DNA from 2 places in the Bradyrhizobium sp. BWC-3-1 genome. Region 1 is predicted to be linked to the other one. Evidence: riboswitches for the same ligand, from Rfam matches in the RefSeq annotation. Region 1 holds a riboswitch; the other holds the start of a gene.
What was found. A riboswitch is a leader RNA that binds a small molecule or an ion and turns the genes downstream of it on or off. The one in region 1 is predicted to bind cobalamin.
Positions count from the first base shown of each region.

Region 2: another riboswitch for cobalamin. It lies ahead of metE (5-methyltetrahydropteroyltriglutamate--homocysteine S-methyltransferase); the one in region 1 lies ahead of RX329_RS28920 (energy-coupling factor ABC transporter permease).

Region 1 is NZ_CP136625.1:5,956,134-5,960,312, forward strand. Features, by position in the region: gene cobT (nicotinate-nucleotide--dimethylbenzimidazole phosphoribosyltransferase) at 1-603, opposite strand, end outside; gene cobF (precorrin-6A synthase (deacetylating)) at 619-1,368, opposite strand; gene RX329_RS28920 (energy-coupling factor ABC transporter permease) at 1,417-2,094, opposite strand; cobalamin riboswitch at 2,131-2,351, opposite strand; gene cobA (uroporphyrinogen-III C-methyltransferase) at 2,397-3,128, opposite strand; gene RX329_RS28930 (cobyrinate a,c-diamide synthase) at 3,125-4,179, opposite strand, start outside.
Region 2 is NZ_CP136625.1:7,957,685-7,961,863, reverse strand. Features, by position in the region: gene RX329_RS38200 (EAL domain-containing response regulator) at 1-331, shown strand, start outside; gene RX329_RS38195 (4Fe-4S binding protein) at 909-1,112, shown strand; cobalamin riboswitch at 1,895-2,095, shown strand; gene metE (5-methyltetrahydropteroyltriglutamate--homocysteine S-methyltransferase) at 2,194-4,179, shown strand, end outside.

The DNA.
Region 1 (4,179 bases):
ACCGCTGCCCGCGATCTCCGCGGCGCTCACGCCGAGCAAGCCGGCCGCGATCGCCGCCGATGTCGTGGTGTTGCCGATGCCCATCTCGCCGAAGATCAGAAGATCGGGCTGCCCGGCCTGTGCGCGCGTCACCGCACGTCGGCCGGCTTCGAACGCAAATGCCAGCTCCGTGGGGGTGAGCGCAGCTTCGACGCTGAAATCGCGCGTACCGCTGCGCGGCTTGTCGGTCACGATTCCAGCCATCTCCTCCTGCGCCAGCGTGCCGGCGTCGACGACCTCCAGGCTGGAGCCCAGCTCACGCGCCAGCACCGAGATTGCGGCACCGCCGGAGGCGAAGTTCGCCAGCATCGCGATCGTCACTTCCTGCGGATAGGCCGAGATGCCCTGCGCGACGATGCCGTGATCGCCGGCGAAGATGATGATCGGCACCCGCGCCGCGCGCGGCTGCTCGGTTGCTTGCAGGCCCGCAAGCTCGATCGCGAGCTGCTCGAGCCGGCCGAGCGCGCCGGTCGGTTTCGTCAGTTGCGCCTGCCGCGCCACCGCCGCCCCGCGATGGACTGCGGAGATATCGGGGCATTGTTGGGTGACCCATTCGGGGAGCATGCTGCCTCGCTTGCCTCACAGCCTGCGCTTGAGGATGTAACTGTCCATGATCCAGCCGTGCCGTTCGCGCGCCTCTTGCCGCACGGCGACGATGCGCGGGCCGATCTCGGCCAGCGCGCCGGACATCACGATCTGATCGGGCATGCCGAGATAGGCCCCCCACCAGATGTGCAGGCCCGCCGGATCAAGCGACTGGAACGCCGTGCCGCCGTCGAGCATCACCACCACGGTATCGACACCTGCCGGCCAACCGCCATCGCGCAAGCGGCGTCCGGTCGAAACTAGAAAGGGCTCGCCGATGTCGTTGAGCGGCAACGCATGCGCCGCACACAGCGCCTGGATCGAGGTGATGCCGGGCACGACCTCGATTGTCGGCAAGGGATCGAGCCGCCGCGCGATACGCAGCGAGGAATCGTAAAGCGAGGGATCGCCCCAGATCAGCAGCGCGACCTTGCCCTCGCCTTCGAGATGATCCCCGATCGTCTGCGACCAGACGGCGGCCACGGCATCATGCCAATCGTCCACGCCCTTGCGATAGTCCGCTTCAGCGGCGTCCCGCACGGGCAGATCGAACTCGGCAATGCGGGTCGTGTCGCTGGTGAGCACATCGGCGCAGATCGTCCGCCTGAGATCGGCGAGGTCGGACTTGGCCGTCCCCTTGCGGGGGATCAGGACGAGATCGGCCGCGTTGATGGCAGTAATCGCGGCACGCGTGAGCTGCTCGGGATCGCCGCAACCGATGCCTATCAGAGAGAGCGTGAGCATCGTGCCTGCGAAAGGCGGCCGCACATGGGGCCGCCCGTTCGCTTGTCTCTAGGCGGCGTTGTGCAAACGCGGCGTGACGAGGCCGGGCGCGGTGACGCCGCGCAGCGACTTTGCCAGCGCCAGCACGCCGAGATCGGCGAGCGGCTCAATCACGATGACCAGCGCATAGGACGCCGCGAAGGTCGCGATGTTGGCGAGGTTGGTCGCGCCGAAGCCGGAGCCATAAATCGCCCAGAACGCCACCCAGGCGATGACGCCCGCCTGATAGGTCGTCGAAAGCGCCAGCGCCTGGCGGTACTTCAGATCGACATAGGCCGTGTTGCTTGAAATGATCCGCGTGGCGATCGCCTGGATTCCGAACAGCGGCACCAATAGCGTGGTGACGTTCATGCCATATTGCGGCAGGTCGGGCGGCTCGAAGAAGATGCCCTGGAACAGCAGGCCAAACGCGAGGCCGAAGGCCGCAGGCGCCGCGCCAAACAGCAGGAACAAGGTCGAGCCGAGGATGAAGTGCACTTCGGAGACGCCGACCGGGAAGTGCGGCAGGATCTCGAAGAAGATAAACACAAGTCCCGTGGTGGCGAGCGTCCGCGCCGCGAACGACGTGATGCCCTGCTCGCGCACGGTCTCAACCGCGAGCTTCAGGGCAACACCGCCGACAGCGATGCCGGTTGCGTAACTCAATACGAGCTTGGCGTCCGAGACTAGTCCGGGTTCGATATGCATGGCTCAGATCCTTCTTGCCGTCACACCCGACGGCCTTGGCCTCAAAACGTGCACGGCCGGTCTCCTGGCTCGCGGTTCACTGGGAGTCTCCGGCCTTCCCGGGCCTCGCGGCCCAGTGGCTGATCGAAGTCCCTCACCGCTTACAGTCGCGGGGGCGGCTGGGGTTTTGGGCGCCGCAACTGGGTCCGCCCATCCCCATTCCCGATTATGCTCCGGCGCTTTGCGCCGCGTCGAGCACCATGCGTCTCCTGTGTGCCTCTTTCGCCGGCCGGGCGTCAAGGGGCGACGGGCGGACGAGGCAGTCATGACGGATAATTCCCAGCCAGCGCGCCGAACAGGATGACGGCCGCCGTGGAGGCCGCTCCGCCCTGCGCAAGCTGCTCGGCAAGTTCCGAAATGGTGGTGCGGACCAGCCGCTCATCGGGACGGCCGAGCGATTCGGCAAACAACGCCGGCGTGGTTGGGGCGAGCCCGTGCTCGATCAATTTGACGACCAACGCCGGAAACGTCCGCCGGCCCATATAGACCACGGTCGTCGCCTCCGGATCGGCCAGCGCCGCCCAATTGAGATCTGGCGGCAGCTCGCCGGTGACGTCCGCCCCGGTCACGAACTGCACGCGGCGCGAGGTGTGACGCCGGGTCAGCGGAATGCCGGCTTGCGCGGCGGCGACACAGGCCGAGGTGACGCCGGGAATGATCTCGTAGCCGATGCCCGCTTCACGCAGCGTCTCGAGCTCCTCCTCGAGCCGGCCAAAGATGCCGGCATCGCCCGACTTCAACCGGACCACGCGCGCGCCTGTCACGGCATAGTCGACCAGCAGGCGGTTGACATGGTGCTGCTTGGTCGAGGCCCGCCCTGCCCGCTTTCCCACCGCGACGAGATTGGCGCCGGGCCGGGCCAGATCGAGGATCGCGCCTGAAGCAAGATCGTCATAGAGCACAACGTCGGCCTCGCGCAGCCGCGCTGCACCCTTGAGCGTGAGCAGCTCGGGATCGCCGGGCCCGGCGGAGACAAAGGAGACAAAACCGCTCACCGGTCCTCCGCGATCAGATGGAAGAACGTGCCGGTAGCTTGTCCCCGCCGCGAGCCGGTCTCGGCAATGACCGCACCTGTCGCGTCGTGCACGACCGCCAGCGCCGTGTCGGGCTGCGCGACTATGGTCGAATAGTGGAATTCATGGCCACGCAGGCGTGCACCCGCCTGATGACCCGGCATCGGCGCGGCGAGCTCGGCCAGACGATAGCCCAGATGCATGCGGCGCTTGGCAAAGCTCGTCTCCAGGCCGAGCAGGCCCGTCATCTCGTGGCTGATGCCATCGGCGTCGGTCAAAGCGGTGCCCAGCACCATATAGCCCCCGCATTCGCCGTGCACCGGGCGCGTCTCGGCGAAGGCGCGCAATCCGCTGCGGAAGCGCGCATTGGCAGCGATCCTGCCGGCCTGCAGCTCGGGATAGCCGCCAGGCAGCCAGCACACATCGGCGACCGGATCAGGGGCTTCATCGGCGAGCGGCGAGAATGTCGAGATCTCCGCACCCGCCGCGCGCCACGCTTCCAGCATGTGCGGATAGACGAAGGAGAACGCGGCATCACGGGCAAGCGCAATGCGCTGGCCGGGCGGCGTCACGTTGACGCCGCTTGCGGCAGGTTGCGGCGACCAGGTGGCCGCCGAACGCAGCACCGCGTCGAGATCGACATGCTCGGCAACGAAGCGCGCGGCCTCGTCGATCAGCTTGCCGATTTCCGCCTGCTCCTCGGCCTGCACCAGTCCGAGATGCCGCTTCGGCAGGCTGATCTCGGCATGGCGCGGCAGCGCGCCGAATACGGCGATGCCGGCATCCAGCAGCGCGCGCCGCACGAGGGCTTCGTGGCGCGGGCTGGCAACGCGATTGAGCACGACGCCTGCAAGGCGCACACCGGGGCGGTAGTCGCGAAGGCCCGCCGCGATCGCGGCCGCCGTTTGTGCCTGTCCTGAGGGATCGATCACCAGCAGCACCGGCCAGTCCAGCATCTCCGCGATGTCGGCGGTCGCCCCGGTGCCGCAGACGCCACGCGCGGCGACGCCGTCGAACAGACCCATCGAGCCTT
Region 2 (4,179 bases), 2.0 Mb from region 1:
CATTGGCCTTGCAATCGACAATGTCGGTGCCAATTGGCCGCAGCTGATGGGGGTGACAAAATTCCCGTTCATGAAATTGAAAGTGGATCGTCAGTTCGTCGGCGGCTGCGCGAATGGGCCCCTCAAGCGAACGGTGTGCCGCCATATCGTCGATCTAGCCAAAGAGTACAATGTGCGCACCGTCGCCGAAGGTGTGGAGAGCCAGGCTGACCTAATCGCTGTGGCCGAACTCGGCTTCGACCTTGCGCAGGGCCATCTGTTCGGAAAAGCCATGCCACTGAAGCAATTTGCACAGTCATCTTTCAACCCTGCTCCAGCTCGTCTAAAATAGTTGCGAGTGGCTGAGTGCGGCCAAGCGACGCTCAGGAGCACCGCCATGCCTACTCGGCACCAGGCATGAGGCTGAGTGCAATTCGGTCTGCAGGGCCAGTGTCGCTCGTCCCGCCGCCACTTCATTTCCCTCCGAAGCTTGTTATACCACAAGCCCGTTTTGGCAAGCCTCCAGCGAGTCCTCCGCGCAGCTAGCGTTGCAGCCATGAGCGAGGCTTGCACAAACCTCCAGTCGGGGTGTGTGACCGGAGGTTTGCCGAGATCCAACGTAGACCTGCGTCCGTTGGCGGTTTTTTGTCGCCGCCGGTTGAGGAAGCGTCAGCCTCGCTTGCCCCCGCGCTGACGTGCCAAACAAACCGACGGACGCTTCCAGCGTCAAGTCGCGACTGACTCTCGCAAGACGGGCCGAGGGCTCGTAGCCTGAAATTGAAGCGACCTGTTGCTGTCGCAGATGCAACATGGTCTCAGACCCGGGACAGCCGAATTGGGCAAATTGCCCAACATTGAGCGCGTCTGCGTTTGGCACGGCATTTGAAAGGGATCGCCCATGGCATCGCTCGCCTAAGGAGTCGGAAGGCATGGCTTACAAGATCGTCGCTTCGCAATGCACCGTTTGTGGCGCATGTGAGTTCGAGTGTCCCAACGCGGCGATCAGTCTGAAGCGCGACATTTACGTTATCGATGCCAAAAAATGTACGGAGTGCGAGGGCCATTGCGACACGCCGCAATGCGCGGTGGTCTGTCCGGTCCCTGACACCTGTGTCCCGTCCAAGACAGGATAGGCAGCCCGCGACCAAAAGGCCTCATCGCTCGATTTCGCGAACGAAGTTGTAGATGTGGGACCTTGAGGAGACCACGACCGCATGGGGCGCATCGAGGTCGATTAACATCGTTATGAGCTTAAGACGCTGAGCGACTCCGAGGAACCCCTCAAAGGGCTCTGTCGGAGGACACCGTCGAAATTGTCACGAACAAGGACAAGGCCCTCGATGCTCAGTGGCCGCGTTAAGGCCTATCATCGCTGGCCGCGAGTCGAGGCGAGGCAGACCGGCGTCGAGCGGCCACGGACGCATCGAAGCCGGCGCAAAAGTCGCTCAGCACGTGAACACCTATTGCACCGAGAAGATCATCTTGGCCAACCTCACGGAGGCGGACGACCTCGTGCCTGGTCGGGCCGCCGAACACCAAGGAGCCGACCTGATCATCCGTGCGGTCCTGGAGCAATCCGGCTTTCGAAATGTCTAGGGAGCCTCGTGGGCTGTGACCAAACGGATGCCGGCCGAGATGATCGCACCTTCCCGACGCGCTGGTTCGAAAAGCTGCTGACGGAAAAGGTCGCCTCCTCGCGATCACACAGATACCGAAAGCGGCCCGGGTTCGTTCCGGTCGTGGAGCTCAACCCTTACGCGAGCAACGAGCGAATGCATTTCACAGCGGAGCCTCCACAGATCCGGGCGTGTTCACCAGGCCGCGAGCAAGACCGTCGTGCCCGCCTAGTGCGCTCGTAATCGCTTGGGCAATATCGCAGCGAGAATCGGTAGGTTGACGCATCGATCCTCGTGCGCATAATTCAAGCCGTCGCGGTCTCCGGATTTCGTTTGATCTGGAGCTAAGAGGGAAGCCGGTGCAATGCCGGCGCTGCCCCCGCAACTGTAAGCGGCGAGCCGCTGTCCAACGAAGTCACTGAAGCCATGCGGCTTCGGGAAGGCCGGACAGCAGCGACGACCCGTGAGCCAGGAGACCTGCCTCGACAAGATATCGTCCACGGGCGGGGCGTCCCGGTGTGCGCCAAGCAGTTGTCGCTCACGCGATGTTCGCTGTCTGCGTCCGCCATGGCCTTTGCCCCAACATGGGGTCTAAGCTATGTCAATCCTTTCGCTTCCCGTTGCCACACTGGGGACGTCACGCATCGGCCCACGACGCGAACTCAAATTCGCGCTCGAGAGCTACTGGGCGGGAAAATCCAGCGAAGCCGAGCTCCTCGAGGCGGGGAGTGGACTTCGTGCCGCTAATTGGGCACGGCAGAAATCCCGCGGTGCGACCGTCATTCCTTCGAATGACTTCTCGCTCTACGACCATGTGCTCGATACCAGCCTAATGGTCGGCGCCATTCCCGACGTTTACGGCTGGAACGAAGGTCCTGTGTCGCTCAAAACCTACTTCACCATGGCGCGTGGCGCTCAAGACGGTGGTCACGCTCAGCATGGGCCCGGCGTAGCCGCACAGGAGATGACGAAGTGGTTCGATACGAACTACCACTACATGGTGCCGGAATTTCACCAGGATCAGATCTTTAAGTATGCCTCTCGGAAGCCGATCGAGGAATATGAGGAGGCAAGAAGCCTCGGCTATCAGACGCGGCCCGTCCTAGTGGGCCCAGTCACTTTCCTGAAGCTCGGCAAAAGCGTAAATCCCGCCTTCAATCCGCTGTCGCTGCTTGATCGACTCCTCCCCGTCTATGTCGATGTTCTCCGCGAACTAGCCTCGCGCGGCGCTGAATGGGTTCAGCTCGACGAGCCATGCCTAGTGATGGACGTCGACGAAGCATCTCGGGCCGCTGTCCGCCGGGCCTATGCTCATTTCGCTAAGGCCGTGCCGACCCTTAAAATCATGCTGGCCACATACTTCGGGGGTGTCGGCGACAATCTTGAAACAGTATTGGCCTTGCCCGTTGCCGGGGTTCATGTCGACCTGGTTCGTGCACCTGACCAGTTGGACGCGATTGTCGCCAGAGCAGGTAGAGATCTCGTGGTCTCGCTCGGTGTCGTTGATGGTCGCAACGTGTGGCGCTCTAATCTGCCGGCGCTACTCGACCAACTTGCTCCTATGGTCAAAAAACTGGGCAGGGACCGTGTTCAGATTGCCCCCTCCTGCTCGCTGCTACATGTTCCGACCGACATTGAACTAGAGATCGATCTCGATCCCAATCTGAAGACGTGGTTGGCGTTCTCAGTGCAGAAGATCAAGGAACTTTCGATATTGGGCAAAGCGCTGGCTGGCTATGCTGCCGACGTGGCCGATGAACTCACGCTCTCAGAGGATGCATCCGTCACCCGCGAAACATCGCCGAAGATCCACAGTGCGAACGTCGCCGGACGAATGGCCGCGATCGACGATAGCATGCGTCGCCGTCGCAGTGCGTTCACCCAGCGCGCCGACGTCCAACGCGTCGCCTTCGCATTGCCGATGTTTCCAACCACAACCATCGGATCCTTCCCGCAAACGGCGGACGTCCGCAATGCGCGTGCAGCTCATGCGCGGGGAGCGCTGAATGACACGCAGTACGAGCAGCTTCTGAAAGCGGAGACAGCCCATACCGTGCATTGGCAGGAAGATATCGGCCTGGACGTGCTCGTACACGGTGAGTTCGAGCGCAATGACATGGTTCAATACTTTGGCGAGCAGCTGTTGGGTTTCGCATTCACCAAGCACGGCTGGGTTCAGTCTTATGGCTCGCGGTGCGTTCGCCCTCCTATCCTGTTTGGAGATGTCTCCCGCCCGAAGCCCATGACCGTTAAATGGTGGCGACATGCGCAGTCTCTGACCAAAAAACCCGTCAAGGCTATGCTGACCGGACCGGTGACGATCCTGAACTGGTCGTTTGTCCGTGACGACATCCCGCGGAGCGAGACATGCCGACAGATCGCTCTCGCGATCCGAGACGAGGTCATCGACCTTGAGGCGGCTGGAGCGACCATGATCCAGATCGACGAGGCTGCGTTGCGGGAGGGATTGCCGCTGCGCAAATCGCAGTGGAAGGACTATCTCGATTGGGCAGTGGACAGTTTCCGCGTTTGCTCCTCCGCTGTCGCTGACGGAACTCAGATCCATACGCACATGTGCTATTCC